One region of the Bradyrhizobium sp. AZCC 2289 genome, then DNA from elsewhere that is predicted to be linked to it. Evidence: predicted binding sites of a transcription regulator. Region 1 holds the regulator's gene; each other region holds the start of a gene.
What was found. Region 1 encodes LexA, which represses DNA repair genes until DNA is damaged. Its sites were predicted from a motif close to TGTTCNNNNTGTGTTCNG; they were not measured.
Positions count from the first base shown of each region.

Region 2: a site for LexA is predicted at 3,321-3,338, ahead of uvrA (excinuclease ABC subunit UvrA). Genes of this name have one in related genera too.
Region 3: a site for LexA is predicted at 6,886-6,903, ahead of recA (recombinase RecA). Genes of this name have one in related genera too.

Region 1 covers NZ_JAZHRY010000001.1:10,047,185-10,057,451, reverse strand. The annotation lists gene V1289_RS47365 (hypothetical protein) at 56-505, shown strand; gene V1289_RS47360 (hypothetical protein) at 502-1,341, shown strand; gene V1289_RS47355 (hypothetical protein) at 1,475-1,663, opposite strand; gene V1289_RS47350 (hypothetical protein) at 1,716-1,850, opposite strand; gene V1289_RS47345 (hypothetical protein) at 2,057-2,203, opposite strand; partial or broken gene V1289_RS47340 (ComEC/Rec2 family competence protein) at 2,377-3,756, shown strand; gene V1289_RS47335 (hypothetical protein) at 3,842-4,072, opposite strand; gene V1289_RS47330 (hypothetical protein) at 4,209-4,637, opposite strand; gene V1289_RS47325 (hypothetical protein) at 4,859-5,065, opposite strand; gene lexA (transcriptional repressor LexA) at 5,259-5,969, opposite strand; gene V1289_RS47315 (molybdopterin molybdotransferase MoeA) at 6,183-7,409, opposite strand; gene V1289_RS47310 (HAD family hydrolase) at 7,421-8,047, opposite strand; gene V1289_RS47305 (hypothetical protein) at 8,218-8,502, shown strand; gene V1289_RS47300 (NADH:flavin oxidoreductase/NADH oxidase) at 8,572-9,744, shown strand.
Region 2 covers NZ_JAZHRY010000001.1:9,838,211-9,848,477, reverse strand. The annotation lists gene uvrA (excinuclease ABC subunit UvrA) at 260-3,235, opposite strand; gene V1289_RS46295 (outer membrane protein) at 3,491-4,144, opposite strand; gene V1289_RS46290 (outer membrane protein) at 4,549-5,325, opposite strand; gene V1289_RS46285 (single-stranded DNA-binding protein) at 5,776-6,273, shown strand; gene V1289_RS46280 (DUF2306 domain-containing protein) at 6,538-6,936, shown strand; partial or broken gene gyrA (DNA gyrase subunit A) at 7,141-9,871, shown strand; gene V1289_RS46270 (potassium transporter Kup) at 9,929-10,267, opposite strand, start outside.
Region 3 covers NZ_JAZHRY010000001.1:706,812-717,078, reverse strand. The annotation lists gene V1289_RS03690 (pyrroloquinoline quinone-dependent dehydrogenase) at 1-1,637, shown strand, start outside; gene V1289_RS03685 (PilZ domain-containing protein) at 1,634-1,876, opposite strand; gene V1289_RS03680 (PaaI family thioesterase) at 2,116-2,580, opposite strand; gene V1289_RS03675 (peptidylprolyl isomerase) at 2,717-2,848, shown strand; gene V1289_RS03670 (hypothetical protein) at 2,982-3,266, shown strand; gene V1289_RS03665 (hypothetical protein) at 3,345-3,575, shown strand; gene V1289_RS03660 (hypothetical protein) at 3,761-3,943, opposite strand; gene V1289_RS03655 (hypothetical protein) at 4,392-4,694, opposite strand; gene V1289_RS03650 (hypothetical protein) at 5,206-5,394, shown strand; gene V1289_RS03645 (hypothetical protein) at 5,702-5,911, opposite strand; gene V1289_RS03640 (hypothetical protein) at 6,526-6,723, opposite strand; gene recA (recombinase RecA) at 7,004-8,101, shown strand; gene V1289_RS03630 (hypothetical protein) at 8,215-9,201, shown strand; gene V1289_RS03625 (hypothetical protein) at 9,198-9,869, shown strand; gene V1289_RS03620 (hypothetical protein) at 9,919-10,267, shown strand, end outside.

The sequences.
Region 1 (10,267 bases):
CAGAGAACGCATCAGCGAGTCCCGCAAGCCCGCTGAGGGACTATCCCGCCGCTCCATGCTCGGCGCCCTTCTTGTCCTGCCTGCCATGCTGCCGGCCGCGGCCGCGCCTGCCGTTACTGTGTCGGCGCCAAGCGTCAACGCAGATCCCGCCTTCGCGCTGATCCGTGCCAAGAGGCTGGCCGACGTCAAGCATTGCTGGGCGACCGAATTGCAGGCCATCGCCGAAAGCCAATGCGGCAGAGCATCGGACGCCGAGCGGCGGGCGCCAGAGCGGTGCGAGGCGGCTTGCGTTGCTGCCCATGAAGCCGATTGGAAGCTCGCGACGACTCAGCCCACGACGCTGGCCGGGGTGGTCGCGGTGCTCCGGCTCGCGAACCTGATCGAGGATGAGGGAGGCGAATGGCCCAACACCGACGCCATCGGGCCCGAGGGCTGGCACTATCAGCTGCGGGCCACGATGGCCGCAGCGCTCGAGGCCATCATTCGGCGAGAGGTGCGGGCATGAGCAACATCATCGCATTTCCCGGCTCTTCTCCCAAGCGCCCGATCGCGATGGCAGCCGGCACCAGCCGCATGTCACGCGTTGAGCTCGACCAGGAACCGGAGATCCCGGCCCGCGACGAAGCGGAAACCATCACCTTGAGAAACCGGAATCTGCGGGACGCGCGCAAGGATGCTTGGCGGCAAGCCGAAGTTATCCGCGAATACTGGCGCGCGCGCCTGGACATGGAGAGAGCGATTGCGGACGTTCAAAACCACGACTTGCCAGAAGGCAATTACCATCCCCGCCACGACGATCCGAATGAAGATTTGAGGCTGCTCGCAAATTGGCGCCAAGCCCTCGCGCGACAGCTGCTTACGCCAGCACCCTATGCGTCCGCCGTCGCGTGGAAACGAGCGGCGCTGAAATCTGGCCAGCATGAATACACCGACGTCAAGACCGAACGGATTGAACGCGTGATCGCGGCCGACGTCGCTTGGCTCGCCGCGCACCCCGTGCGGCACGACAACCGCGAGGCAATAGCACATCGGCGAGAATTCAAAGCGGCTATGCGGCAGCGCATCAAAGACGTCGCCGCGTCGCGCGATCTTTCCGAAGAAGAGATCAAGCCGGCGTTGACGCTCAAGCATCACGAGATCGCCAAGTTCACCGAGAAGTACGGCGTTAATGTCGAGTGGCTGCTGGAGGGCAAGGGGCGCATCTTCCAGAAGGACCCGATTAGGCTGAGCCCGAACTCGAGCGGCGCAGAGTTTGTGGCGGTGGTAAGGACGCTGCCAGAGGCTCAGCAACGGAAGATCGAGGCCGTGGTTGATCGGTTTCTGGCGGAGCGCGACCAATGAAGCGCCGGCGCCGATCGATCAGGAAGCGTAACCGGCAGCGGCTGGCGGGTCACGCCAGGCGACTGAGGCGGTGAGAACAAAGAGGCGCGGGCTCAGGTCCGCGCCTCAAATCTGTGAATATCCATCATCTTGACTAACCCGCCGACACATCCCGGTGGCAGTAATCGCAAACCGTGGCCTTATCGTTGATGTAGTTTTTGCAATAGGGACACTGGCGCGCCGCTGTCCCTTTTGACTTCGATGCGCTGCGCACGATGACGATCAGTATGATCACCGCGACGATGACGATCAGAAGTACCGGCATGATCAGCGTCCCTTTCATAGCCGCGCCTGGTAACGGCCGAGAACGAAAGAGGCCGCCAACTGAGGCGGCCTCAATTCATCTTGCGCCGGAGCTTCCGAATGATCTCCCGCAAGTCGTTGGCGTACTCCTCAATGATCCGCATCGCCTCCTCCAAGCGGGAGGGCTTGGGCTCCTTCGCTTCGCTCTGTTCGTCAGGCTTCGTCATGACGCCCAAGGGTCCGGGACGGCAGGGCGATGGCCGTTGAGCTAGATCAAAATAACCCACTCATAAATTCAAATTAGGCCACTGAGGGCCGAAACAGGCCGGCCGGGCAGCGCCGCAGACTCGCCCATGCGCTCGCGCCGATCGACTGGCCACATGACAGCCTGCAGCGGCCGGATTCACCAGCGGGCTTCCCAGAGTCACCGCGCCTATGCCAGCCGGCCGTACATCCGTTGCATCAGCAAGGTTTGTTCGCCGGCAAGCTCCTGCAGCCGCGGTAGATCGCCAGCCAACCGTGCCGCCTCAATCTCGCTATCCAGGCGCGCCATCTGGATTGCGTAATAGGTCGGGCTCATCTCGAATTCCTTTCATCGAATCGATACCAGCCAACGGCCAGCATATACCGTTGGCCGATCGGCGCGACGCACAGCGCGGGCCGCTCAACACCATGGGCTTCCCAAGTCCCCGAACTAGGGAAGCAAAATCCGATAAGATGCTGATTTAACTGACATATTAAAATACTTGCTATATCTCGGGCTATCACATGGCCGTCGTCGCCGGTGTGGTGTTCTTTGCGGTCCGCGCGCTGCTGGCGTTGTTCCCCGCGCTCGCCACGGGTTTTCCGATCAAGAAATGGTCGGCGGCGGCAGCATTGGTCGCCGCGGCGTTCTATCTCTTGCTGTCGGGCGCCGAGGTCGCGACGCAACGATCGTTCTTCATGACGGCGGTGGTGTTGATCGCGGTCCTGGTCGACCGACGCGCCATCACCTTCCGCACGCTCGCCGTCGCCGCGATGATCGTGCTGGCGATGGCGCCGGAGGCGCTGGTGCATCCGAGTTTCCAGATGTCGTTTGCGGCGACGCTTGGCCTGGTCGCGCTGATACAGATCGGGATGCCGCGCCTGTTCGCTTCACCCGACAATTCGGCGGCCGCCAAGGTCGCGTTGTGGGGCGGGCGGGAGATCATGACGCTGGTGCTGGCGTCGCTGGTGGCGGGGCTGGCGACGACGCCCTATGCCGCGTTTCACTTTCATCGCGTGACGCCGTATGGCCTGCTGGCCAATCTCGCCGCGATGCCGGTGGTGTCGGCGGTGGTGATGCCGGCGGGGCTGCTCGGCCTGGTTGCGATGCCGTTCGGTTTCGACGGCGTGTTCTGGGCGATCATGGGAGCGGGCATCGACTGGATGATCGTGGTGACGCAATGGGTCGCGGCGCTACCCGGCGCGGTCGGCCGTATGGCCGCGTTCGGCATCGGCCCGCTGATCACGGCGAGTGCTGCGATCATCCTGTTCGGGCTGCTCCGCACGCCGCTGCGCTGGTCGGGGGCAGCTTTGCTGCTGGTCGCGGTCGTGTGGGCCGTCAGGGTGCCGCAGCCGGATATCCTGATTTCCGCCGATGGCCGCAATGTCGGCGTCCGCGGCGCCGATGGGCGGCTGCACCTGATGCGCACGGCCAAGGATGCCTTTTTGGTCAGGGAGTGGCTGGCGGCGGATGCCGACGCGCGCCTCTCGACCGATGCCTCGCTGGCGGAAGGCGCCTCATGCGATGACGCGGGCTGCGTGACCGGGGCGGCCGGCGGCGCGTTGGTCGCACTGGCGCTGCGGCCTGAGGCTTTTGCCGACGATTGCGAGCGCGCAGCGCTGGTGGTGAGCGCGCGGCAGTCGCCCGCTTCGTGCGCCGCTTCGGTCATCGGCCTCGAGCGTCTGCGGCGGCAAGGCGCATTGGCGTTGCGGCGAAGCCGCGACGGATTTACCATCGATGCGGTCAAGCCCAGGGGTCTCGATCGGCCGTGGTCACCGGGGGTGGCCGGCGAGGGCGAGGCCGAGACAACGATTGTCGCGCCGCGCTTGGCTGCAGCGCGCGCCATCGATGCAACACCGGCGGAGGCCGATGTGCAGGCGGATGAGTAGAGTCTCGTTTGACGCGTTTTCTTCGAAAACGACGAGTAGTCTTTGGTTTGACGGGTTTTCTTCGAAAACGCTATGGGGAGCGCTTTTACTGTCTGTCCGGTAAGGGATGCGCCGGCACTTCGAACGCGCCGAGATGAAATTCCTCCATGCCGTCCGCCGCCCCCGCCGGCATCTGGACCAGCGTAAACGTCGCATCCGGAAATTGTTCCCAGATCGCCAGATCCTCTGCCGCGACGTTAAGCCATCCAAACCTGAACATGTATCGGCCGGGCTCGGTGACGTGCCCGGCTTTTTGCCAAGTGATCTTGGTGACCACCGATCACTCCTTTCTTGGCATCTTTCGGCGACGTACAGCTCTTCTTGCGCCCCCGGATTGCGTCCCGGAGGCGCTCCAATACCATTTCACTCACCGCGCGTCGCAACGCTCGCCGGCCGGAACCGGCGGCGAAGGATCAGCCGATCGAGATCGACGTCGCTGGAGGCGTTTCGACGGCCGGCGCCGCGCGCTCGGTGATCGGATGAGTCACCGTCACCGGCAATTGCAGTACGCTGACCCGCTGTCCCTCGCAGAGCTGCGTCACCAGCACAAAGCTTCCGTCCGGAAACTCGACCGCGTCATGGTGACGTTCCCGAACATGCGGATCGATCATGTTGAACTTGCCGACGCGGAAGCCGACGGTCCGGGTCCAGATCCACCGGTTGTCGTATTTGACGTCTTCGGCAAACGCCAGTTCGGTTCCGGGAAGCATGCAGACCGCGACGTTGGGTTCGCTCTCTGATGCAAATCCGCGGGTCGATGTGCCGCGGAATGTCGTGGTGATCAGCGTCTCTCCGACCTTGGCGGGGCGCGTCGCCATAGCGTGCAGACTATAGTCACACATCGGATGCTCCTCATTCGAGATAGCCGACCCGTGCCTCCTGTTGAGGCAACAGGCCCATATCAGAGTAGACACAGCATACGCGCCTTTGTGGGCAATTGTGCGGCTGGCGTAGGCTTGTCAGATCACAAACGCGCTAACACGCGCTCGGTTCGAACCGTGGGAGCGCGGCGCGCAAAAAAAAGCTCCGACTCCGCCGGGGCCTCTTTTCGTGTCCGAGTTGATCAGTGGCCGGCGGGTGCCGAGAAGCCGCTGTAAGCCCAGCCGGACGGCGCGGGGGCGGCGACCGAATTATTGGCGTTGCGGAATTGCTCGCCGGCCACCACGCGGTTCGCCTTGTTGGCGCGGTGCCGTTCGGCCGCTGAAGCGAACTGCGACGTCGATGCGGCAATCAATGCCGAAACCAGAACCGTCAAAATGGTCTTGCGCATGGTTGTCTCCTCGTGTTGCACGCTGTTTTCGACGAAGCGGGTGCGCTTCGTTGCTTGCGTGCCGAGGATCTAGCGCCGGACTGGGCCGCGGATAATCCTTGCGATTGCCGAAGGACCATCCATCAGGGGTGGATAATCCGCCCCTTGCAGGGAATCGAAAGCGGACCAGCGCGTCCGCTCAATACTTCCGGTCTCAATACTTCCGGTAAAGCCCGATCAGCTTGCCCTGAATCCTGACCCGGTTCGGCGGCAGGATGCGGACTTCGTAGGAGGTATTGGCCGGCTCGAGCGCGATCGAGGCGCCGCGGCGGCGGAAGCGTTTCAGCGTGGCTTCCTCCTCGTCGATCAGCGCCACCACGATATCGCCGGTGTCGGCGGAGTCGTTGCGCTGGATCAGCGCCATGTCGCCGTCGAGAATGCCGGCGTCGACCATGGAATCGCCGCGCACTTCGAGCGCGTAGTGCTCGCCGGAGCCGAGCATATCCGGCGGCACGCTGATGGTATGGCTGCGGGTCTGCAGCGCCTCGATCGGCGTACCGGCGGCGATCCGGCCCATCACGGGCACCGCGACCGGGCGGTTGCCGTCGTCCTCGGAAGCACCGGCGCCGGAGCTGCGGACCTTGCCCAGCGTGCCTTCGATGACGCTTGGGGTGAAGCCGCGGCGGCCGTTGCCGTTACCGCTGCCCGACAACTCGGGCAGCTTGATGACCTCGATGGCGCGGGCGCGATTGGGCAGGCGGCGGATGAAGCCGCGCTCTTCCAGCGCGGTGATGAGTCGGTGGATACCGGACTTCGAGCGCAGGTCGAGCGCATCCTTCATCTCGTCGAAGGAGGGCGGTACGCCAGCCTCTTTCAGCCTTTCGTTGATGAAACGCAGAAGTTCATACTGTTTGCGCGTAAGCATCTCGAGCATTCCCCCGGTTGGTCGCGTCTTCGATTCCCTGAGATCGGGAGTCCGATATCGGGAGTCCGATATCGGAAGTCCGAAACTCCCATTCCTAGACACAAGGTCTCGAAACAAATCATGAACGGACACTATATGTTCGATACATGTTCCGCAACCACTTAATTTCCGGTGAACGCGACCCGGTTTTGCCGGAACGTGCCGCCCGGCGCTTCACTCCGGCAAACGCAGGAGTTCGCATGGCGCGCCGGCACCGGCTGCGGGTGCAAACGGCGGACGTATCACAAGTGCCCTTGCCGCAGCGAGATTCCCGAGCAGCGAACTGTCCTGATGGGTGACCGGGGTTGCGATCAGCGCGCCGTCCGCGCGCTCCTCGAGGCGGGCGCGCAAGTAATCCTCGCGCTGGTCGTTGGCGGCGAGATCGCGGCCGAGCAGCGCCGCTTCTCTGGTGTGATGAACGCTGGCGCGGCCCGACAGCGCCCGAATCAACGGCACCAGAAACAGAAAACCGCAGACATAGGAGGAGACGGGATTGCCGGGCAGGCCGATCACCCGCATTGCGCCGAGCCGGCCATGCATCATCGGTTTGCCCGGCCGCATCGCGATCCGCCAAAACGCCATGGTGACGCCCTCCGCCTCCAGCGATTGCTTGACGAGGTCGTGGTCGCCGACCGAGGCGCCGCCGGTGGTGATCAGGATGTCCGCGCCGGATGCGCGGGCCCGGCGGATGCCCTCGGTGGTGGCCGCGACCGTGTCGGCGGCGATGCCGAGGTCGATAGTCTCGGCGCCCTCGGCCCGCGCCAGCGCGCGGAGCGCATACCCGTTGGAATAGACGATCTGGCCGGGGCCGGGGATGGTGCCCGGCATCACCAGTTCGTCGCCGGTCGCCAGCACCGCGACCTTCGGGCGGCGGCGGACGGCGAGTTCCGGATAGTTCATGCCGGCGGCGAGCGAGAGGTCGCGATCGGTGAGGCGGCTTCCCCCGGCAAGCAGCACGTCGCCCTCGCGGAAATCGACGCCGGCGGGGCGGATGTGCCGGCCGGTTTTCGCGGCCTCCGTGATGGTGATGTGGTCGCCGCCGACCGCCGGATCTTCCCGAACCGTGTCTTCCTGGATGATGACGGCATCGGCGCCGTCGGGGATCACGCCGCCGGTGAAAATCCGCACCGCCTCGTTGGCGCCGACCTTTTTCTCGAACGGGCGACCGGCCGCCACCTCGCCGATCACCTTCAGTCGTGCGGTGAGATCGCCGACGTCCGCCGCGCGCACGGCATAGCCGTCCATCGCCGACATCGCCTGCGGCGGCTGGGTGCGCCGTGCGGCAACGTCGCGCGCGAGCACGCGATGATAGGCGGCATCGAGCGCGACCATTTCTTCGGGCAACGGTTCTGCGCCTGCGAGGATCGCGTTGAGAGCATCGGCAACCGGCATCAAGGCCACGGGCAAAACTCCTAAATTCCGAGTGCGGCGAGGGCTTCGGCAACGTCGTCCGGCGATGTCACGTGAACCGCAACCAGGCCGCGCGCCCGGGCGCCTTCGATATTGGCGGCGACGTCGTCGAAGAACACGATGCGTTCGGCGGGCACGCCGATCGCTCTCACCACGTGATCATAGGCTGCCGCATCGGGCTTTCGAAGCCCGATGGTCGATGACAAAAACACTTCGCGGAAATGGCCGAGCACGTCGGCATAGGCTTTCGAGAAATGCTCGACATGCGGCCGGTTGGTGTTGGAGAAGGCGTATAGCGGCAGGTGCGCCGCGGCGCGTTTCAAAAGCGGTGCGATGCCCGGCATTTCGCCGGCGAAGATCGCGTTCCAGCCCTCCAGGAACTGGGCATCGGAAATGCCGATGCCGAGCGCGTCGCGCAGGCTTTGAAAGTAGGCCGCGTCCTCGATCTTGCCGACCTCGTGATCCCGGTAGGATGCTTCGCGGACGAATCGCGCGGCAAGGTCGGCCGGCGCACGGCCGGCATGGCCGGCCCAGCAGGCCAGCGCCTTGCCGAAATCGATATCGAGCACCACGCGGCCGAGATCGAACAGCAACGCGTCGGCGGAGTTGGGGGCGAGGCTTGAGATCATCCCGGTCGTTTACAAAACCGGATCAATTCGGGCAATGGCTGGACGGTATCGGCCGCAGCCTCATCCTGGCCGTTCCATAATTTCGGCTATTCAACGCTGCACGTGAACTTGCCGCGCGCGCTATGATATGCTCTCGTGGAGAGCCTGCGCAGGTCGAGGGAGCAATACGCATGAAAATCTTGGGCGCCGTCGCCGTTATCGCGTTGCTGGCCGGGCCGGCTTATGCCCAGTCGCAGTCGGTTCCCAGATATGGCGACGTCGACAAGGGCAAGTCGCCGCAGGAGATCGAGGCCGACAAGGAGGCTGAGAAGGCCTACAAGAGGTCGCTAAGCAATATTCCGGAACAGAAAAGCGCGGACCCCTGGGGTGCTGTGCGCAGCGACAATGCGCCGAAGGCCGCGGCCAAGACCGCTCCCGCGAAGAAGGCCAAGACCGACAGCGCCGCAAAGCAATAAAATATAATAAAACAACGTCTGTTGGCACCGCGCCGGGGTCATGATGTCCGCGATGCGAGGAAACAAAACATGTCGGGAACCCTGCTGTTTTCACCGATGACGATCCGCGGCGTCGAGTTGCGCAACCGGATCGTGGTGCCGCCGATGCATCAATATTCGGCGATCAAGGGTTTTCCGACCGACTGGCATCTGATGAACGCCGGAAAATTCGCCGCCGGCGGCGCCGGGCTCGTCGTGGTCGAGTCGACCAAGGTCGAGCGGCGCGGCTGCGGCACGGTCGGCGATCTCGGCATCTGGGATGACGCCTTCGTCGAGCCGCTCGGCCGGCTTGCCAAATTCATCAAGCAGCAGAATTCGGTCGCCGGCATTCAGCTCGGCCATTCCGGCCGCAAGGCGCGCGCCACAAGACCGTGGGAAGGCGACCGGCCGCTGCAGCGGACATCAGAGATCGAGGATTGGGACGCCTGGTCTCCGGTGGCGCCGAGCGCGATCGCGCATAGCGAGCGCTGGCCGGTGCCGAAGGCGCTGGCGCGGGGCGAGGTGAAAGATCTGGTGGAGGCCTGGGGCAACGCGGCGCGGCGGGCGCATGAGGCCGGCTTCGACGTTCTGGAGCTGCACGGCGCGCATGGTTACCTCGTGCACCAGTTCCTGTCGGACCGATCCAACGCGCGCACCGACGAATATGGCGGGTCTGAGCTGAACCGGATGCGCTTCATCACCGAGATTACCGAAGCGGTGCGCACGCACTGGCCCGATCACAAGCCGCTGTTCGTCCGCCTGTCGGTGGAGGACAATGCCGGCTGGGGCCCCGAGCAGAGCGCGCGGCTCGCGAAAATCCTGAAGGCAAAAGGCGTTGACGTCATCGACTGCTCGTCCGGCGGCATCACCGAAATGGCGCCGATCCTGGGCAAGGAAATCAAATACAGTTACCAGGTGCCGCTGTCGGAATACGTCAAGCGCCACGCCGATATCATGACCATGGCGGTCGGACTGATTATCCACGGCGATCAGGCCGAACAGATCCTTCGCGACGGGCAGGCCGACCTGATCGCGGTCGGCCGCGAGATCCTCAACAACCCGAACTGGCCGATGGACGCGGCTTTGAAACTCGGCGTCGAAGGCCCGTTCCGCAACGTGCCGCCGCAATTCGGCTACTGGCTGGGAACGCGCGCCAAACGCGGTTTCGGGACCCAGCCGTCGACGTGGCAGAACGGGCTGGGTGAGGCGGGGAAGGGGGTGTGAAGGACCGTGGGGTAGGTCTGGCAAAGGCGCGAGCTGTCGCCGTAACCCCGGTCGAGAAGGCGAGATGCCCTTTTGAATTGTCAAAAAAACAATCGCGAAAAACTCCGCCTCGCTAATCACTTAGACGCATAGCAAGTCCAAACGGTTTGAAAATGGGCTCGCGTCAGATCGAACGTAAAAGATTTTATGAAGATTCTTTGCGAGTGCTACGAGATTTTTCCCAATGCCCGGCGCCCGCGATTCTGTGCACGGATTCAAAAACTTGCTTTCCAATCTCGCAATTGCGGCGCGGCAACACCGGCGAAGACTCGTTCAACTCCGTCGAATCAACGGATTGTCAGAACTCGCGCATAGTGTACTTCTCGAAGCAGGGGGTAGTGAGAATCGTCCCTCGGCCGGATTAGGCAGCCAAATTCACCAAGTTCACTAAGCCGTGCGCAATATCGTTTTGTGCCACGGGAAAGGTATGTCCACGGTTGATGCCCCGAGAATGGTCGGAGGATTATCTGTAGCGCTCACTTAA
Region 2 (10,267 bases), 210 kb from region 1:
CCATGGATTCAGAAAACTGCATAAAAGGCAACTGTAGTGCTAAGCATGGTGACGAGAACGTCAAGGAAGTCTGCTTGGACCATTAAGGCCAATGTTCCCATGTCGATTAGCAGATGAGCCTTGCTGAAAAATAATAAAGACTCGCAAAGCGAGCCTTTATCAAATTTTCCATCTCTCGTACTGGGATTACGAAATATGCAATTCCCAAGCATAACTTAGATCTTTCGCGGGTTTGAGAGACAAGGAAAAGTCCTACTTCTCACTCCGCCGCCTCGCTCGCTCCCGCACTCTTCCGCGGCTTCCCTGCCGCCTTCTTCAACACCGGCGCCAAAAACTTCCCCGTATAGCTCCGCGGCGCTTTCACGATATCCTCCGGCGGGCCCCAGGCGACGATTTCGCCGCCGCCGTCGCCGCCTTCGGGGCCTAAGTCGATCACCCAGTCGGCGGTCTTGATGACCTCGAGATTGTGCTCGATCACGACCACCGTGTTGCCCTGCGACACCAGCTCGTGCAGCACCTCCAGCAGCTTTGCAACGTCGTGAAAATGCAGGCCCGTGGTCGGCTCGTCGAGGATGTAGAGCGTGCGGCCGGTGGCGCGCTTTGACAATTCCTTGGCCAGCTTGACGCGCTGGGCTTCGCCGCCGGAGAGCGTCGTGGCCTGCTGGCCGACATGGATGTAATCGAGGCCGACGCGGTGCAGCGTCTTGAACGTCTCGCGGACGCGCGGCACGGCCTTGAAGAAGTCGGCGGCTTCTTCCACGGTCATGTCGAGCACGTCGGCGATGCTCTTGCCCTTGAACAGGACTTCGAGCGTCTCGCGGTTGTAGCGCATGCCCTTGCAGGTGTCGCAGGTGACGTAGACGTCGGGCAGAAAGTGCATCTCGATCTTGATGACGCCGTCGCCCTGGCAGGCCTCGCAGCGGCCGCCCTTGACGTTGAAGGAGAAGCGGCCCGGCTCGTAACCGCGTGCCTTGGCTTCGGGTAGGCCCGCGAACCATTCGCGGATCGGGGTGAACGCGCCGGTATAGGTCGCGGGATTGGAGCGGGGGGTGCGGCCGATCGGCGACTGGTCGATGTCGATGATCTTGTCGATATGCTCCAGCCCCTCGATGCGGTCGTGGGGGGCGGCGCCCTCGCTGGCGTTGTTGAGCTTGCGCGCGATCGCCTTGTAGAGCGTGTCGATCAGGAGCGTCGACTTGCCGCCGCCGGAGACGCCGGTGACGCAGGTGAACAGCCCGAGCGGAATTTCCGCCGAGACGTTTTTCAGATTGTTGCCGCGCGCATTGATGACCTTGATGGTGCGCCGGTGGTTCGGCGGCTTGCGCTCGGGGATCGCGACCGACAATTCGCCGGTGAGATATTTGCCGGTCAGCGACTTCGGATGGCTCATGATCTCGGCGGGCGTGCCCTGCGCGATGATATGGCCGCCATGCATGCCGGCGCCGGGGCCGATGTCGAGCACATGATCCGCCAGGCGAATCGCGTCCTCGTCATGCTCGACCACGATCACGGTATTGCCGAGGTCGCGCAGCCGCTTCAGCGTTTCCAGGAGTCGCGCATTGTCGCGCTGGTGCAGGCCGATCGAGGGCTCGTCCAGCACATAGAGCACGCCGGTCAGCCCTGAGCCGATCTGGGAGGCCAGCCGAATGCGCTGGCTTTCGCCGCCCGACAGTGTGCCGGAGGCGCGCGACAGCGTCAGGTAATTCAGGCCGACGTCGAGCAGGAACGACAGCCGCTCGCGGATCTCCTTCAGGACGCGGGCGGCGATCTCGTTCTGTTGCGCGTTGAGCGATGCCGGCACGCTCTCGAACCATTCGCCGGCGCGGCGCACCGACAATTCAGAGATTTCGCCGATATGTTTTGCCCCGATCTTGACGCACAGGGCCTCCGGCTTCAGCCGGTAGCCGTGGCAGGCCTCGCAGGGAACGTCGGAGAAATACTTTGCCAGCTCCTCGCGCGCCCATTCGCTTTCGGTCTCGCGGTAGCGGCGGTTGAGATTGGTGATGACGCCTTCGAACGGTTTCTTGGTGTCGTAAGAGCGCACCCCGTCTTCATAGGAGAACTTGATCTCGTCGTCGCCGGAGCCGTGCAAGAGGGCGGCCTGCGTCTTCTTCGGCAGGTCCTTCCACTTGGTGTCGAGCGTGAACTTGTAGAATTTGCCGAGCGCGGTCAGCGTCTGGATGTAATAGGGCGAGGACGATTTGGCCCAGGGCGCGATGGCGCCCTTGCGCAAGGTCATCTCCTTGTCGGGGATGACCAGGTCCTCGTCGATATGCTGCTCGACGCCGAGGCCGCCGCAGGCGGGGCAGGCGCCATAGGGGTTGTTGAAGGAAAAGAGTCTGGGCTCGATCTCGGGAATGGTGAAGCCGGAAACCGGGCAGGCGAATTTTTCCGAAAACAAAATCCGCTCCGGCCCACTCTTGTCGTGGATTTTGGCGGTCTTCTTGTCGGATTTCTTCTCGTCGGCCGCGGGCGCATCCGCATATTCGATCACCGCCAGTCCTTCGGCGAGTTTTAGCGCGGTCTCAAAACTTTCCGCCAGGCGCTGGCCGATGTCCGGCCGCACCACGATGCGGTCGACCACGACGTCGATGTCATGCGGAAATTTCTTGTCGAGAACAGGCGCTTCGGCGAGTTCGTAAAACGTGCCGTCGATCTTGACCCGCTGAAACCCCTTCTTGAGATACTCGGCGAGCTCCTTCTTGTACTCGCCCTTGCGGCCGCGCACGACCGGCGCCAGCAGATAGAGCCGGGTGCCTTCGGGCAACGCCAGCACGCGGTCGACCATCTGCGAGACGATCTGGCTTTCGATCGGCAGACCCGTGGCGGGCGAGTAGGGCACGCCGACGCGGGCCCAGAGCAGGCGCATGTAGTCGTAGATCTCGGTGACGGTGCCGACGGTGGAGCGCGGGTTTTTTGATGTGGTTTTCTGCTCGATCGAAATCGCTGGAGACAAGCCGTCGATCTGGTCGACGTCGGGCTTCTGCATCATCTCCAGGAACTGGCGCGCATAGGCTGAGAGCGACTCGACGTAGCGCCGCTGGCCCTCGGCATAGATGGTGTCGAAAGCGAGCGAGGATTTGCCGGAGCCGGACAGGCCGGTGAACACCACGAGCTTGTCGCGGGGGATCTCGACATCGATGTTCTTGAGATTGTGTTCGCGCGCGCCGCGGATCGTGATCGCGCGCGTCGAGGAGGCGTTTTGTTGGCGCTTCGCCCTGAGCACTTCATCCATATCGGCAATTCCAGGCGCGCGTCGGGCGCCGCTTTAGGGCGCGCATCGCGGGAAATCCGCCAACAAGCGCCGATGGGGTGATGCTGGGAACGTAGGAAGAACGCCGGGTGATTTCCAGTGCTCTCGGCGAATCATCAACGGTTTGTTGCGAAGCGGGTTGCGGTGGCGGCACGTGGCAGCAGTTCGGCGGCATCATAACAAAAAGGCCGGCGCGAGGCCGGCCTTTTCCAGTCGCAAAGCCCGCTGTTGCGACGATCAGTATTTGGCGATGACCGGACCGCCAAAGCGGTAGCTGACCCGGACCGTGCCCATGTCGATGTCCTGGCGGATGTTGTCGCTGCGGGTGACGGCAATGGCCGTGACCGGGAACGTAACGTCGCGGTTGCCCATGAACAGATGGTTGTATTCAAAGCCAACGGACCAGTCCGGTGCGAAGCTGAATTCAATCCCGGTTCCGATCGCGCCACCCCAACGGGTTTCGGTGGTCTGATTGAACACGACACCGGTTGCGGTGAAGGCGCTGGTGTATTTGTTGTCGGTGACCGCAGCGCCGCCCTTCAGATACCAGAGCACGTTGTTCCAGGCGTAGCCGACCTGGCCGGTGAACAGGCCGATGGCGTCGACCTTGGTCTGGTTGGTATAGGGGATCACTGCCGTCAGGCTTGCATTCGATCCCTTCAGGTCGGCCCAATCGCCCTGGGCTTCGACGCCGAACACCCAGCCGGCCGATTGCCAGCGATAACCGATCTGGCCGCCGGCGAGGCCGCCCGTCGCGCTGTGACAGCCCTCGGAATTCGGGGTCACCGCAGCGCCTGCAACGCTGGTGATGGTCAGGCACTCGCGGCTCGATGCGCCGCCGCCGTTGAGGCCAATGTAAAAGCCGCTCCAGTCATACGCCGCGGCGATCATCGCGGGCGCTTTGGCATAGGGCCGCGCAGCAAGATCTGCCGCCGAGCGCGGGCGCCGCCGCCAATGTCGCCAAGGCGAACCCTGCTACCAGAACGTTTCGTATCATTTTCATTCCCCTGCGATCCCCGTTCGCGTCTTTTGGTCGCCGAGCGAACGAGTGAGATCGAAAAATTCTAGCTCAGCGGGTGCGAAAAGGCCGTCACCGAAAAACCACATCCGTGGCAAAACGCCTCATTCGGGACAGGCGTGCGCAACATCCGCGCACCGTCGAAATTCGATCGAAGCGCGAGTCGTGCAAACAACGAGTCATGCAAACAACGAGGCGTGCAAACAACGAGTCGTGCAAACAAAAAGGCCGGCGCTAGGCCGGCCTTCTCGTCTCGAATTTTGGCGCGTTGCGAAGATCAGTACTTCGCGACGACCGGGCCACCCCAGCGGTAGTTGACGCGGACGGTGACGAGATCGACGTCCTGACGGATGCGGTCGGTACCGAACAGAGTGCCAGCCGGGCCGGCGACGCCGTTGTTGAGGAAGGTGTTGGTCCTGTCCTGCATGAACAAATGATCGTATTCGATCGCAGCCGACCAGTTCGGAGCGAAGCCGTATTCAACACCGACGCCGACCGTGCCACCCCAGCGGGTGTCGTTGACGTCGTTGGAGACCACTACGTTGGTGCCGGTTGCGAACGAACGGAAACGATCCGAAGTCACGGCAGCGCCGCCCTTCAGGTAGAACAGCGCGTTGTTGGCGGCGTAGCCGATCTGACCGGTGAACAGGCCGAATGCGTCGATCCTCGACTGATTGTCGAAGAAGCCGCCGGGAAGCAAGCTCCGGTTCCGGCCGCTCAGGTCAGCCCAGTCGCCCTGCGCTTCAAGGCCGAACACCCAGGTGCCAGCCTGCCAGCGGTAACCGATCTGACCACCGGCGACGCCACCGGTTGCATCATGGCAACCCTCGGCCGCGACGAACGTGGCACCCAATGCAACCGGCGTCGTGAAGTCCCAGCACTTGTGGCTCGAACCCCAACCACCGTTGGCACCGATGTAGAAACCGCTCCAGTCATACACCAGAGCGATCGGCGCCGGCGGCGCCTTGGTGTAAGGACGCGCGGCAAGGTCAGCAGCGGCTGCGGGAGCAGCCAGCGCCATCAGAGCAACCGTACCAAGCAAAAACTTTTTCATCGCATAATCTCCAGCTCTTGGATCGCTTATCGTTGGTCCCGAAGCGTTTCAATTTATGACGCGAGCGCCGCGTCCGTGCTCAGGTCATACCCCGATTCAGCCGGAAATGCCGTCTCCGAAATGCAACACTCGCCGACGAAGTGAAGGCTCCGCAAGTTAGTGATTTGTTTAGAGTATTCGGGCCGGCCCCGACGCAATCGGGTTCCATTTTGGGTTCCCGGGTGCCGAAATACCGCCAGGTCCCGGCCTTCTGCAGGTTGCACAGAACAAAACTGGAACATTGTGCCGGGCGATGCTATATGTGGATAACCGGGGGATTGCCGCGGGATCGCCAAGCGGGCCATGGCTGCGAGCGTATAGGGTCGCTTTCAAATATCCCAAGGCAGATAGCGAAATCCGAAGCGACGGCCGGTGTTCGGCCAGTCCGGTAATTTTGAGTGGAGAGCAGCGATGGCGGGAAGCGTAAACAAGGTGATTCTGGTCGGTAACCTCGGCAAGGATCCGGAAATCCGGCGGACGCAGGATGGCCGGCCGATCGCCAATCTGAGCATCGCGACGTCGGAAACCTGGCGTGACAAGGCGACCGGCGAACGCAAGGAAAAGACCGAGTGGCATCGCGTCGTGATTTTTTCCGAGCCGCTTTGCAAGATTGTCGAGCAGTATCTGAAAAAGGGCGCCAAGGTTTACATCGAGGGCGCACTGCAGACCCGCAAATGGACCGACCAGAGCGGCGTCGAGAAATACTCGACCGAGGTGGTGCTGCAGGGCTTCAACTCGACGCTGACCATGCTCGATGGCCGCAGTGGCGGCGGGGGCGGCAGTTTCGGGCCCGACGAGTCGGGCGGCGATTTTGGTGCGGGCGGGCCATCGAGTTCCGCACCGCGCCGGGCTGTGGCGGCGGGTGCCGGCGCACGCAACAGCGATATGGACGACGATATTCCGTTCTGATCGCAGCACAGGTTCAGAATCGGATTGCGTGACGCCGGAATAGGCGGTGTCGCGCGAACCGGTTCGGTCTGTTTTCAACATTAAGAAATTTCCACAATATATTGATTTAAAAGGAAAATCGCGGTTGCGCTGCTGCGTATCGACTAGCTTTGACTTCGATCGATGTTAATGATATTAACATGATGTTAATGGTATTAACACGAGGAAATCGATCTAGCGTTTTCGATCATTTCCATTCCCGATTGAATTTCTGGATCGCCCGCCATGAGCCTCGCGCCGCTGCTCGATGCCGCCCCCGCGATCCCCGTTCATGCCTTTGCGGCGATGGCCGCGTTTGCGCTCGGCCTCGTCCAGTTCGCCGCACCGAAGGGAACGCTGCCGCATCGGACGATCGGCTGGATCTGGGTCGGCCTGATGGCCATAGTGGCGATCAGCTCGTTCTGGATCCATCAGATCCGACTGCTCGGCCCCTGGAGCCCGATCCATCTGCTGTCGATCTTCACCTTGATCGTGCTCCCGATCGCGGTATGGCGGGCGCATCATCACGACGTCACCGCTCACCGCCGCATCATGATCTTCATTTTCGCCGGCGCGCTGGTGGTCGCGGGGCTGTTCACTTTGGTGCCCGGACGGATCATGCACGCGGTGGTTTTTGGCCGTTAGCGGGCGCCTCGGACAAGCGGTTTTTCCCGTGCATTTCCACGCCGAAATGGCCGGTTCCGCGGGGCTTGGCGGCGGACCTCGCCAACCCGGTAAGTCTATGAAAAAACGAAGGGAAAAACAGCGCTGCGGAACCGTCTTGGGGTGGTTATCGGAGCTCCGATACGCTATATGATTCTTTGAAATCGAATTGACCGGATTCCCCCTTTGTCTGACCCTGAAGATACTCCGCCCGGCGAGCCGCCGGCGTCCTCCGATATTCGTCCCGTTTCCATTCTCGACGAGATGAAGCGCTCCTACCTCGATTACGCCATGAGCGTGATCGTGGCGCGGGCGCTGCCGGATGCGCGCGACGGGCTCAAGCCCGTGCATCGCCGCATCCTCTATTCGATGTACGAGCAGGGGCACACGCCGGACAAGAAATACGTCAAGTCGGCGCGCGTCGTCGGTGACGTGATCGGTAAATATCATCCGCACGGCGACCAGTCGATCTACGACGCGATGGTCCGGATGGCGCAGGATTTCTCCATGCGCGTGCCGCTGGTCGACGGGCAGGGCAATTTCGGCTCGGTCGATGGCGATCCGCCAGCCGCCTATCGATATACCGAAGCGCGTCTGACCAAATCGGCGCTCGCGGTGCTCGGCGACATCGACAAGGACACGGTCGATTTTCAGCCGAACTATGACGGTTCGGAAAATGAGCCGTCGGTTCTGCCGGCGAAGTTCCCAAATCTTCTGGTCAACGGTGCCGGCGGCATCGCGGTCGGCATGGCGACCAACATTCCGCCGCACAATTTGGGCGAAGTGATCGACGCCTGCGTGGCGCTGATCGACGATCCCGCGCTCGGCATCGACGACCTCATCAATATCATTCCCGGCCCGGACTTTCCGACCGGCGGCATCATCCTGGGGCGCCAGGGCATCCGTTCGGCCTATCACCTTGGCCGCGGCTCGATCGTGATGCGCGGCAAGGTCACGATCGACACCATCCGCAAGGATCGCGAAGCGATCATCATCACCGAGATCCCGTATCAGGTGAATAAGGCCACCATGGTCGAGCGCATCGCCGAACTGGTGAAAGAGAAGAGGATCGAGGGCATCGCGGATCTGCGCGACGAGTCCGACCGCGACGGGTTTCGCGTCGTGGTCGAGCTGAAGCGCGAGGCGATGGCCGATGTGGTGCTGAACCAGCTCTATCGCTTCACGCCGCTGCAGAGCAATTTTCCGGCCAACATCCTGGCGCTGGATCAGGGCCGGCCGCAGACGATGAACCTGAAGGACCTGCTGACGCTGTTCATCGCGTTCCGTGAGCAGGTGGTGACGCGCCGCACCAAATTCCTGCTCAACAAGGCCCGCGACCGCGCCCATATCCTGGTCGGCCTCGCCATTGCGGTCGCCAATATCGACGAGATCATTCGCGTGATCCGCACCTCGCCCGATCCGTCCACCGCGCGCGATACCCTGATGTCGCGCGACTGGCCGGCCCGCGATGTCGAGGCGATGATCACGCTGATCGACGACCCCAGGCACCGGATGGCCGCGGACGGCACCGCGCGGCTGTCGATGGAGCAGGCCAAGGCCATCCTCGATCTTCGCCTGCAGCGGCTGACCGCGCTCGGCCGCGAGGAAATCTCCGAAGAGCTCGACAAGCTCGCGATCGAAATCGCCGATTATCTCGACATCCTGCGCTCACGCGCGCGCGTTCAGGCGATCATCAAGACCGAACTCGCCGAAGTGAAGAACGAGTTCGCCACACCCGCGCAAAACCGTCATCATCGAGCAGGAGGGCGAGGTCGAGGACGAGGACCTGATCCAGCGCGAGGACATGGTAGTCACGGTCTCGCATGCCGGCTACGTCAAGCGCGTGCCGCTCTCGGCCTACCGGGCGCAGCGGCGCGGCGGCAAGGGCCGCTCGGGCATGCAGACCCGCGACGAGGATTTTGTCAGCCGCCTGTTCGTGGCCTCGACCCATACGCCGGTGCTGTTCTTCTCCTCGCGCGGCCAAGTCTACAAGGAGAAGGTCTGGCGGCTGCCGGTGGCGGCGCCGAACGGGCGCGGCAAGGCGCTGATCAACATCCTGCCGCTGGAGCAGGGCGAGCGCATCACTACCATCATGCCTCTGCCCGAGGATGAATCCTCCTGGGCCAATCTCGACGTGATGTTTGCCACCACCGGCGGCACCGTCCGCCGCAACAAGCTGTCCGACTTCGTCGATGTCCGCCGCTCCGGCATCATCGCCATGAAACTCGGGGACGGCGAGGCGATCGTCGACGTGCAGATCTGCACCGAGCGCGACGACGTGCTTCTGACCGCCGCCGGCGGCCAGTGCATCCGTTTCCCCGTCACCGATGTGCGCGTCTTCACCGGCCGCACCTCGATGGGCGTGCGCGGCATCGCGCTGGCAGACGGCGACACGCTGATCTCGCTGTCGATCCTGCGCCACGTCGAGGCGACCTCGGATGAGCGGTCGGCTTACCTGAAAATGCGCCGCGCCGTGGCCGGCGAGGTCGGTGCCGAAGAGCCGGCGGACGCCGAAGCCGAGGAGACGTCAGGTTCGCTCCAACTCTCCCAGGAACGCTATGCGGACATGTCGGCGCAGGAGCAGGTCGTGCTGACCGTCTCCGTCAACGGCTACGGCAAGCGCACCTCGTCGTTCGAATACCGCACCACCGGCCGCGGCGGCAAAGGCATCGTCGCGATGTCCGTCAACAACCGCAACGGCAAGCTGGTGGCGTCATTCCCGGTCGAAGATTCCGACCAGATCATGCTGGTGACCGACAAGGGTCAATTGATCCGATGCCCAGTCGAGGGCATCCGGATCGCCGGCCGTTCGACCCAGGGCGTCATCGTGTTCGATACCGCCGAGGACGAGCATGTGGTCTCCGTCGAGCATATCGGCGATGACGGGGAGAGCGGCGAGAACGGCAACGGGCATTGATGCCCGGCGTCATTCGGGGCGATGCGAAGCATCGAACCCGGAATGACGCGGAAACTGCTAAATCTCGATCTCGGTCCCGAACTCCACCACCTGCTTGGTCGGCACGCCGAAGAACGCCGCCGAGCGTTCGGCGTTGCGCTGCAGGAACGCGAACACCGACTCCCGCCATACCCACATGCCCGGAACATCCTCGCGCGGGATGATGGTTTCGCGGCCGATGTAGTAGGTGATGTCGGTGAGATCGATGCCGGGCAGCTTGCCCTGTTTGCAGGCCAGGATCAGCCCATCATAGATGGTCGGGTACTGCATGAAGCCGTAATGCAGGATGACCCGCGTGATGCCCGGGATCACCTCGATCACCTCGGCGCGCTCCTCGTCGGAGATGCGCGGGGATTC
Region 3 (10,267 bases), 9.3 Mb from region 1:
AAGCCGCGGCAACTGCCGCCTGCCGCGCCCGGATCTTCATGGGTACCAACGACGTCCGCGTCATCGCGCTCGACGCCAGGACCGGCATTCCCTGCGCCGATTTCGGCAGCAATGGCGAGATCAAGCCCGATATCGGCATGAAGCTGGAATGGCCGGGCGAATTCCAGATCACCTCGGCGCCGGTGGTGAGCCGCGGCGTCGTCGTGGTCGGCTCGTCGATCGCGGACAACCGCCGCGTCAATGCGCCGCTTGGAACGGTGCGTGCCTTCGATGCGCGGACGGGGCAGCCGCGCTGGACATTCGATCCGCTGATCCATGACGGCATCGAGGCCGGCCACACCAATGTCTGGGCGCCGATGTCGGCGGATGAAGAACGCGGCCTGGTGTTCCTGCCGACCTCCTCGCCGAGCACCGATTTCTGGGGCGGCAAGCGGCCCGGCAATAACGCGCATGCCAACTCCGTGGTCGCGCTGCGCGCCGAGACCGGCGAACTGGTGTGGTCGTTTCAAACCGTGCATCACGACGTCTGGGATTACGACCTGCCGGCGCAGCCGACGCTGGCGCGCATCGACGCCGGCGAGGGGATGCGCGACGTCGTGATCCAGCCGACCAAGCAGGGCTTTGTGTTCGTGCTCGACCGCGACACCGGCAAACCAATCTGGCCGGTCGAGGAGCGCGCCGTGCCGCAAGGCGGCGCAGACGGCGAAAAATTGTCGCCGACGCAACCACTCCCGACGCACGTGCCGCCGCTGATGTCGCAACGCATCTCCGTGGATGATGCGTTCAACCCGTTTCCCAGCTTTGGCCGCTCGACCTGCGAGAAATTATTCGCCGGCGCGCGCAACGAGGGCCTCTACACGCCGCCATTGACGCAAGGCACGCTCATTTTTCCGATGACCGGCGGCGGCGTGAACTGGGGCAGCGCGGCGTTCGATCCCGTCAACCAGATCCTCTATGCCAATACCAGCCACGCCGTGCATGTGGTGAAACTGATTCCGCGCGCGCAAGCCGCCGGCTTCAATCCGCCGCCCGGCCATGATTTCGGACAGCAGCAGGGCGCGCCGTTCGCGATGACGCGCGCGGTGGCGATGTCGCCTTTGGGTCTGTTGTGCAACAAGCCGCCGTGGGGCGAGATGGTCGCGGTCGACCTGAAGGCGGGAAAAATCCTCTGGCATTCCTCGGTCGGCACCTCCGAGGATCAGGCGCCGCTCGGCATCGCCTTCAACTGGGGGACGCCGCTGGTCAATGGCGTCGCGATCACTGCGGGTGGCCTCGTCTTCACCGGCGCAATGGATGCTTACTTGCGCGCCTTCGATGCCAAATCCGGCCAGGAGCTGTGGCAGGGCAGGCTGCCGGTTCCCGGCGTCGCCAATCCCATGACCTATCTGTGGAAGGGCGAGCAATATGTCGCGATCGGCGCCGGCGGTCATTCCGAGGAAGGCACCACGATCGGCGACAGCGTGGTGGCGTTTCGCCTGCCGAGGGCCGGCGAGGCGCCGTCGCTATGGTCGCGCAGCATCGACCGGCCGGGTGGACGGTTTGCGAGCAAGGCGACAGCGTTTGCGCTCGTGGTGATGTTGCTGGTGGTCGCGGTGTGGCGCTGGCGCCGCTCGCGTCGCGCAAAGGCAGCCATCTAGTCGAACGCGACGCCGACCTTTGTGTCCTTGCTCCAGACCCGATGGCAGCGGCGCAGGAAGTGATCGGTCTTGATGACAAGGGTGAAAGACGGCGGCAGTCCCATCGGGCTCGCTGTCTCAATCCGCGCACCGCTCGAGGAGATGTTGCGGACCATGCAGTCGACGCCGCCGCCACTGCCGAAAGCCAGCGTTCCCTGTTTGAGCACGCGGTGTCTGGTTGCTGTTCGTCGTTCGATCATCGCCGTTATCCGTCTGCCGGTTGTCTTTCATTAAAATTAGCAGCACGAAATTACGAACAATTGAATCCAGTCTCGAACCTGCTTGCGCTCCCCTTCAGATTTCGTTTACCACAACGTCCGCGGAACCACGCTGTGGTCGCTGTTTAAGTCCCTGTTCGTATTGCGGCGTGATGCGTTTTCTTCACGCGAACCGCTACGCACCCCGGATCAAGTCCGGGGCAGGCTTTCGCTGGAAAACGCTAAGGCAGCATCGCGAACGCGCTCGAGACCATCGCCACCGGCTTGTTGTCGGTGGCGCCCGACAGCGTGACGCGGCCGAAGCTCATGGTGCGCCCGAGCCGGACCACGCGCGCCTCGGCCAGCACGTCGGAGGCGGTGACCGCGCGCATGAAATGCGTGGTCTGGTCCACCGTCGTCATCGGACGGTAGCCCTTGTTGGCGGCGAGGTTGGCCAGCACCATCGCGGTATCGGCAAACGCCATCAGCGCCTGGCCGCAGACGATGCCGCCATTGCGGCACAGCCGTTCCGAGAACGGCATCCGCAGGATCGCGCCCGGCTGCCAGTCGGCCGCGCCACCCGGCGGCGGGCTGAAGTCGAAACCCTCGATCGACAAATCCAGGTCCCGCACCCAGGGTGCAAACACCTCGCCCAGCACGCGCCTCGCCTCGTCGATGCCGAACTCCGCGGCCGGTTGTTGCTGCATGAACGCTGGTTCCTCGCCTGAATGATTGTCCCGGGCATTCTACGGTGCATTCGGCGGAAAGGAACAGTGGGTCGGTTCGGCTTGAAAATGCCCGACTTGAAGGCCTATGATCCGGCCACAGGGGAGCGGGTGGTTCATGTTACGCCGGTTGGTATTGCTTTTCAGCGTGATCGCCATGGGTCTCGTGCTCAATGGCTGCACCAAATGCGGTCCGATCTGGGACGACTGGGTGCAATCGCCGAAATCCTGTAAATCGGATCACCTTTGAGCCACGCCCGGTCGCGCTTGGCGGCGCGGTTTGGGGGGTGATATACGGCTTTGGCTTTTACGCGTTTTCTTGGCGCGAACCGGTTTCCACTTCGCCTGAAAACGCTACGGAGAGAACGCGAGGAGAGCGGTCCATGAGAATTCTGAGCGCGGCTGCCGTGGTGGTGTTGCTGACGGCGCCTGCCTATGCCCAGATCGCGACCCCCAACATCAACCTGATCCCCGAACTTACCTCCAAAACGCCGGAGGAGAAGGAACAGGATGCGATCAAGGAAAAGGCCTACAAGGAATCGCTGAAGAAGATTCCCGACGCCAAGGTCTCTTCCGATCCGTGGGGCAGCGTGCGTACCGACACGCCGAAGGCGGCCCCGGCCAAGCCGAAGACCAAGACCGGCAGCAGCGCGCAACGCAGCCAATAGAACGCGACCCTCGGGGACTCGGATTCATTCGCCGCCGCCCTATATCAAGCCAGTCGTCATGTGGTTCGGAGTTGCGACATGGTGTTGCGTCCGCGCGATCTCGCCAGCCGGATGGCCAGCCGGCGCAGGCCGGACGATGGCTATCTACGCGAGACCTTTACGCTGCCGCGCGACGCGGCGCGCACCAGGGCGCGTGACTTCCTCAATCGCTATCCCAAGGCAGCCTATATGAGCGCGGTCGAAAGCTGGCGCGAACTGCCCGGCGGCGAAATCGAATTCACGATGCGGCGGCTGGCCAGCGCCGATTAGCTTCGGTGGGACCGTCCTGGCTGCGGGTGCCTAATCCAGCGTTTCGGCGACCAGCCGAATTCGGAAAACCGGCTTCCTGAACTCATCCAGAAGCTCCAAAAGCTGTTATGGCCGTCGCAAAGCCATGCAATCATTGACAAATTCCGGAAAATCGCCGCCGCGCTCCGATCCGCAGAACTACCGGCTCATTCATCTCGCGCGGCCTTCTTCAGCTCGCGATCAATCCGCAGCTGAACGCGGCGGATGGCAAGCAAATTGAGTCTGGCTTCGGTCTTGCCCGATATCACCTTGTCGCCGATCTGGAACTGCCATTTCCAGACGCCCGGCGCGACCGGCGTCAGGATGTACTCGACGCCCTTGTAGTTCATGGGACATCCCCGGCCCGATTGAGGGTATTCAATCCCAAATCAAAACCAAAGGTTGTAGCTTATATTTGCAACTCAGAGAATATTGGATGCGGCGCCTGTAAATGTGGGTGAGGCTCCCGCCGGCCGGCTTCGACGGGCCGCCGGATCCCGGATGCGTGTCGCGTCCAGGATGCGCGTCGGCCCGGTGCGCCCGTGCCTTGCTTCCGTCGGTGCCGAACCGACGAGATCGCCTGTCCGGAACCGCCACATCCGCCCGGAAGGAATTGCCGTTCTTCCGAGCGTATTGTCTACGCCTTGGTAATTCATGGGGGAGTCGCCCACACGTCGCCTGCACCATCGGAGTGGAACGCAAAAATTCCATTCGTTCAATAGTGCACGCCATCGTGCACGTTGGAAACTCAGCCGGTCGGACGCGGGACATCGTTCTCCGCGCGGGAACCGGGCTTGCTCAGGGCGTCAGATCCAACTCCGCCAGCCGATTCAGATCGCCGAGCTGCTTGGCCGGATCCGCCGCAACATCCAGTTCCGCCAGCGATTGCAGCAGCCGCCGGTAGGCGCGATCGGCAATCGTCGATGGCAACGGCGCTTCGTCAAACTCCGCGATATAGCTGCCGACAATGCCATTCAGCAACCGGCACATCGCCCGCTGGTCCGGATGGTCGGCGGCAAGTTTCGAAAGTTTGAGCTGGAGGGTTTTGAAGGTCGCAAGACCGGGATGCTGGCCCGAGAGCCAAGAATACAATTCGTTCATGAAGCGCTCCTTCTTGAAATCGGGAAGAAGCTGCGAACTTGTACAGCTCCGCGCCGTGTAGGAGAAGTGGCGTTCTTGCAGGGGCGTGCGGCGAATTTTGAATGCGTGCGTGCGAAGAATTCAAGGGATCGTCATCAAGTGATCTCGCCCAGGCTGTCGGCGTCTCTCTCGATTTCGTGCTGGCATGCCCTGCATGTGAAGGTCTGCCGTTCAAAGTCGTAACCTCGAACCGGGTGCGGCGTGCGCCTCGTCAAGAGCATTCGGTTTTTGCATTTCGGGCAGACAGGGTTATCGGTCGCGCCAAAGCGGGTTGGCATGGCGATTCCTTTGGTTGGGAAGGAATCAACTCGCCATCTCAAATAGCGTTCCGATGGAGCTACAACTATTTCGCGAATCAATTCGCTGCACTCGGACCAATCGAAGCGGCCAGCTGCGGCGGTCTCACTTTTCGCGGAACTCCGGCATCCGGCGGCTGTTCCGTGTTACGGTCAGCGTGGGATGGGAGCATTCCATGCCGATGTGGTTGATCTTTCAACTGGTCTCGATAGCCGCGATGCTGGCTGCCTATCACATGGCGCTCGACCGTGGCAGATCGACCAGGGCCTGGCTCTGGACGGCGTTGATCTTTGGGCCCCTGGCGCTCCTCGCGCTCCTCATTCTGGGCAAGCGCAACAACCAAGCAGTGTGGACAGTGCCCTGAATTTGGCATGAGAGGGCTATGAGACAATGGCTACGATCCTGATCAAAATCGCTATGCTGGCTGGCCTGCTGATACTTACCTTTGGCGTTTTCCCGGATCGGCGAAGGGGCGGAATCCTTGCCATTGCGACGTGCGTCGCCGCTGCCGTTGTCCTTCATTTCGTGGCCCCCTGAAATAATCAAATCAGGCCATTGAGGATCGAAACCGGTCTGCACGGGATTTCTCGGGTCCAATATGACGCCTGACAAGAAACCATTTCTCCGAACGGCTGCAGCCATGATGATCGCTTGGGCCATCGGGGCATGCATCATTTTCCTGCTTTTTTAGCCAACGCCAAAAAGGCCGCCAACTGAGGCGGCCTTAACTTTTTCTTCTGCCCCAACTCTCGAAGGACGTCGAGAAAGTGGGCGATGAATCTCTTAACGAGATTATCGGCATCTAGCGGCGCGGGGTCGTGCTCTGCCTCTTCAAGCCAAATGATCTGGTTGTGGTGGTGACTGGGCTGGCCATCTGCCATTTGCAATCTCGCTCTCAAAAAGCGGGGCCCGGGAGTGTCAGGGCTCCCGGGGCTCCCGCACCTGGATCACTCCGCTCGGCGAGGCGATCAGGTCGAGACTAGTAATCATGGACCCGCACCGACAGGTTGCATTGATTCAGCGCAACAACATTTCCCCTAGCGATTCGTTTCCCCGAGGGAACAGCGTAGCTCTACCGAGAACCAAAAGGGACCACTGCTAAAATTGTAAAGGGACCACTAACCACTACGGGGAAATGGAAAGGGGGCCAGCACCTCTCTCTGGTGCTGGCCGAAATAGGCCACTCGCGATTCCAAAATAGGCCACCAATAGAAACCCGCCCCGATCGCCTAATCCGAACGGGTTAACCCAGAAGACCGCACCCAGTGTGGGTAGCCAAGTGCTAGGTTTGGTCCATTGCTCTGTATGCGTCCATTTCAGATCAAAGGCCCCAGCGCGCATGCCCCTGCGCCGGGGCCTTTTCTTGTGGCCACTCGCAGATTCAAAACAGGCCACTCAAAGAGCGGTTCGGGCGGCAGAGTCTCCCGCGTCTCCGGATGACCCTTTCAAGCCGCTTCACTAATGAAAGAGGCCGCCAACTGAGGCGGCCTTATCGTTATTTCGGGGACTGCAAGCCGGGCGATGAAAGCCACTCTTCAATGCGCAAGGCCGTGTCTGCTTGGCGGGCCTTCCTCAAAAGAATCTCGCGCTCTTGGCCCGGAGGCAACTTGTCAGCTTCCTCTCGAAGTCGTTCAGCTTCTTTGGACAGCCGATCAGGGAATGACAGAATGTTTTTGAAACGGCGTCGCTGCATGGCAATCCTCCGCTTACGGGTCCTAACCGTTGAGTTGGGCGAAAAACTGAAACTAATACGCGGAACTCTCGTCGTCAGTGCCAAAGTGGACACAATTCAAATTAGACCACTGTAATTTTCAAACTAGGCCACTGAGGTCGGAAACAGGCCAATACCCTAAGAAAGAACATATTGCGAACAGAGAACAAACATGGTACAAGGTTCCCATCAGCCGCCGATTCCAAAGACTTCGTCGCCCATTTGTCCCGCTAGCGAATCCCCGCCATAAGGAGCACGTCCTATGTCTGCTACTGCCCTGCGTATCGTCGAAGGATCCTCCATGGATAAGACCAAGGCCCTGTCTGCCGCGCTCTCCCAGATCGAGCGTCAGTTCGGCAAGGGCTCGGTGATGAAGCTGGGCAAGAACGACCGCTCGATGGACATCGAGACCATTTCCTCGGGTTCACTCGGGCTCGACATTGCGCTTGGCGTCGGCGGCTTGCCGAGGGGACGGGTGGTTGAAATCTACGGGCCGGAATCCTCGGGCAAAACCACTCTGGCGCTGCACACGGTGGCCGAAGGCCAGAAGAAGGGCGGCATCTGCGCCTTCATTGACGCCGAACACGCGCTCGATCCGGTCTATGCCCGCAAGCTCGGCGTCAACATCGACGAGCTGCTGATCTCGCAGCCCGACACCGGCGAGCAGGCGCTGGAAATCTGCGACACGCTGGTGCGCTCCGGCGCGGTCGACGTGCTGGTGATCGACTCGGTTGCGGCGCTGGTGCCGAAGGCCGAACTCGAAGGCGAGATGGGCGATGCGCTGCCTGGCCTGCAGGCGCGGCTGATGAGCCAGGCGCTGCGCAAGCTCACCGCATCGATCAACAAATCCAACACCATGGTGATCTTCATCAACCAGATCCGGATGAAGATCGGCGTGATGTACGGCTCGCCGGAAACCACCACCGGCGGCAACGCGCTGAAATTTTACGCCTCCGTCCGCCTCGACATCCGCCGCATCGGCGCCATCAAGGAACGCGACGAAGTGGTCGGCAACCAGACCCGCGTCAAGGTGGTGAAGAACAAGCTGGCGCCGCCGTTCAAGCAGGTCGAATTCGACATCATGTATGGCGAGGGCGTCTCCAAGATGGGCGAAATCCTCGACCTCGGCGTCAAGGCCGGCATCGTCGAAAAGTCCGGCGCCTGGTTCTCCTATGACAGCCAGCGCCTGGGCCAGGGACGCGAGAATTCGAAAGCGTTCCTGAAAGCCAATCCGGACATGACCGCGAAGATCGAGGCGGCGATCCGTCAGAACTCGGGCCTGATCGCCGAGCAGATTCTGGCAGGCTCGCCCGAGCGCGATGCCGATGGCGAAGAGCCGGAGGATGCCGCGGAGGCGTGAGGTTTTCCGAGACCTGGTCCGCGTGATCTGAGTTTCGACATAGCGGGCGCTGAGGACGTTGAGTTGCCGACGTTCCCGGCGCCCGTTTTGTTTTGTGCGTGTGAGTGAGCCCCATGAATCGCCTGATTGTGACCAGTTCGTCCGGCTCAAGTCTCACGCGTTCAGAGCTCATAGATGCTGACGCTACGATCATGTTTCCCTTTCGCTTCGTAGGGGGACCGTTGCCATCCTTGGACGAACTCGCGCGCTATGTCGCCGCGCGTTCCGAGAGGCACGGGCCAGGCGAGCATTGGTCGAATTTTGTCAGCCTATGGCGTCACGACAGCAAAGCGCGCAGAGATCTCGCGTTGTTCGAGTTCTGCAAGCCTTACGAGGTCATCGAGCTGTGGTTTGATCCAGCGCCCGACGATCAATTGCAACTGATCTGCTGGCTCGATTGGTTCAGATCTTACCCGGAGATTGCGACCAGGCTGAAACTGCGCCTTGTCGACTTCAACCTGATCATGATGGATGTGGAGGCGCCAAAGGAGGATCGTATCCCGCTTGTCAACGTCAGCAGAGCGCATATCGAAACTGCAAGCATGTGCTGGCGGGCGTATCGGGCACCGACCCCCGAACCCTGCTTCGATCAGCTCCATCGGGATTTGAGCCCATTTCCGTTGCTGAGGCCGGCCCTGCTTGATTTGATCGAGGAACTTCCTTCTGATGTAACGGGACTTGGCGCGACGGAGATGCGGCTCCTCGAACTGGTTGCGACAGGTTTTATGGGCACAAGCATGCTGTTCTATCTTCGCGGTTTTCGTCAACGCGGAGTATTCAGCGATTGGGAAATCGGGTCCTTGCTTGAGGGGCTTGCGCACGGTCCGAGGCCGGCCCTCGCAGGGCTCGACGACGAGTTGCGTGTCATCGACAAAGAGAACTTGCGAGATCGCCTCAAGGCGTATCAGCGAAGCCGGTTGACGATGACCGAATTCGGCAAGGCGGTTCTCGCTCATAAGGAAGATTTCAGCCGCCATAACCCGATTGATCGCTGGTGGGGCGGCACGCGGCTCACCAACGATCGCCTCTGGCGCTGGAATGCGCTGCTGGTGAAGCCATGAAGCCTCTGATCCTGACCAGTTCGTCCTCGCGCCGCATGCGTTCGGAACTCGCCGATGTTGTGATTGATTTCCGCTTTCGCTTCGTACCGGGAACATTACCTCCTCCGGACGAACTCGCAACCTACGTCGCCGCGCGCTCGGAAAAGCACGGCCCGGCTGAACACTGGTCGGACTTCGTGGGCCGGTGGCCCCACGGCGACAGAGCTCGCAGGGATTTCGGGTTGCTAGAGTTCTGTCAGCCCTTTGAGGCCATCGAGTTTTGGTTCGATCCAGAGCCGAATGATCAACTGCAACAGATTTGGCTACTCGACTGTTTTCGCTCGCATCCGAAAACTGCGGCGAAGTTGAAATTGCGCCATGTTGATTTCGACTTGATGACGATGGAATACGGACCGCCTGAAAGCCTGGAGGATGTGCGGGTTGTCGACGTCACGGCGGTGCAGCTCGAGACAGCAGCCATGAGCTGGCAAGCGTATCGGGCGGCGACGCCGGAAGCCTGCTTCGATCTGCTGCATAGAGACCTGAGCGCATTTCCATTGCTAAGGCCGGCCATGCTTGACCTGCTTGAAGAGCTTCCAGGCAGCACAACGGGGCCTCGGCGCCACGGAGATGCGGCTTCTGGAGCTGATTGCAGCGGGGTATTCGCATCCGAACAGGCTGTTTTATGAAGATAAGCTCGGCCAGAGGCGGGTATTCAACGATCATGAGATCGGGTGCATGCTGGAAGGGCTTGCCCACAGCCCGCTTCCAGCCGTGGTGGGCCTCGACGACGAGTTGCGCGTGCTGGACAAGGAGAACCATGCGGGCCGTCACGCGGCATTTCTGAGAAGCTGGCTATCACTGACCGAATTCGGCAAGGCGATTCTCGCTCACAAGGAAGACTTCAGCCGCCATAACCCGATCGATTCGCTGATGGGGCGGCACGAGGCTGACCAACGATCGGATATGGCATTTCGATCCTGTTCTGACGAAACCTCAACGGAAACGCGCATGACGCGCCTGATCTTGACGGCAGACTCTTCCGCCGCGGGCGCTCTCATGGGCGCGCATCCCGGCGACCTCGCGA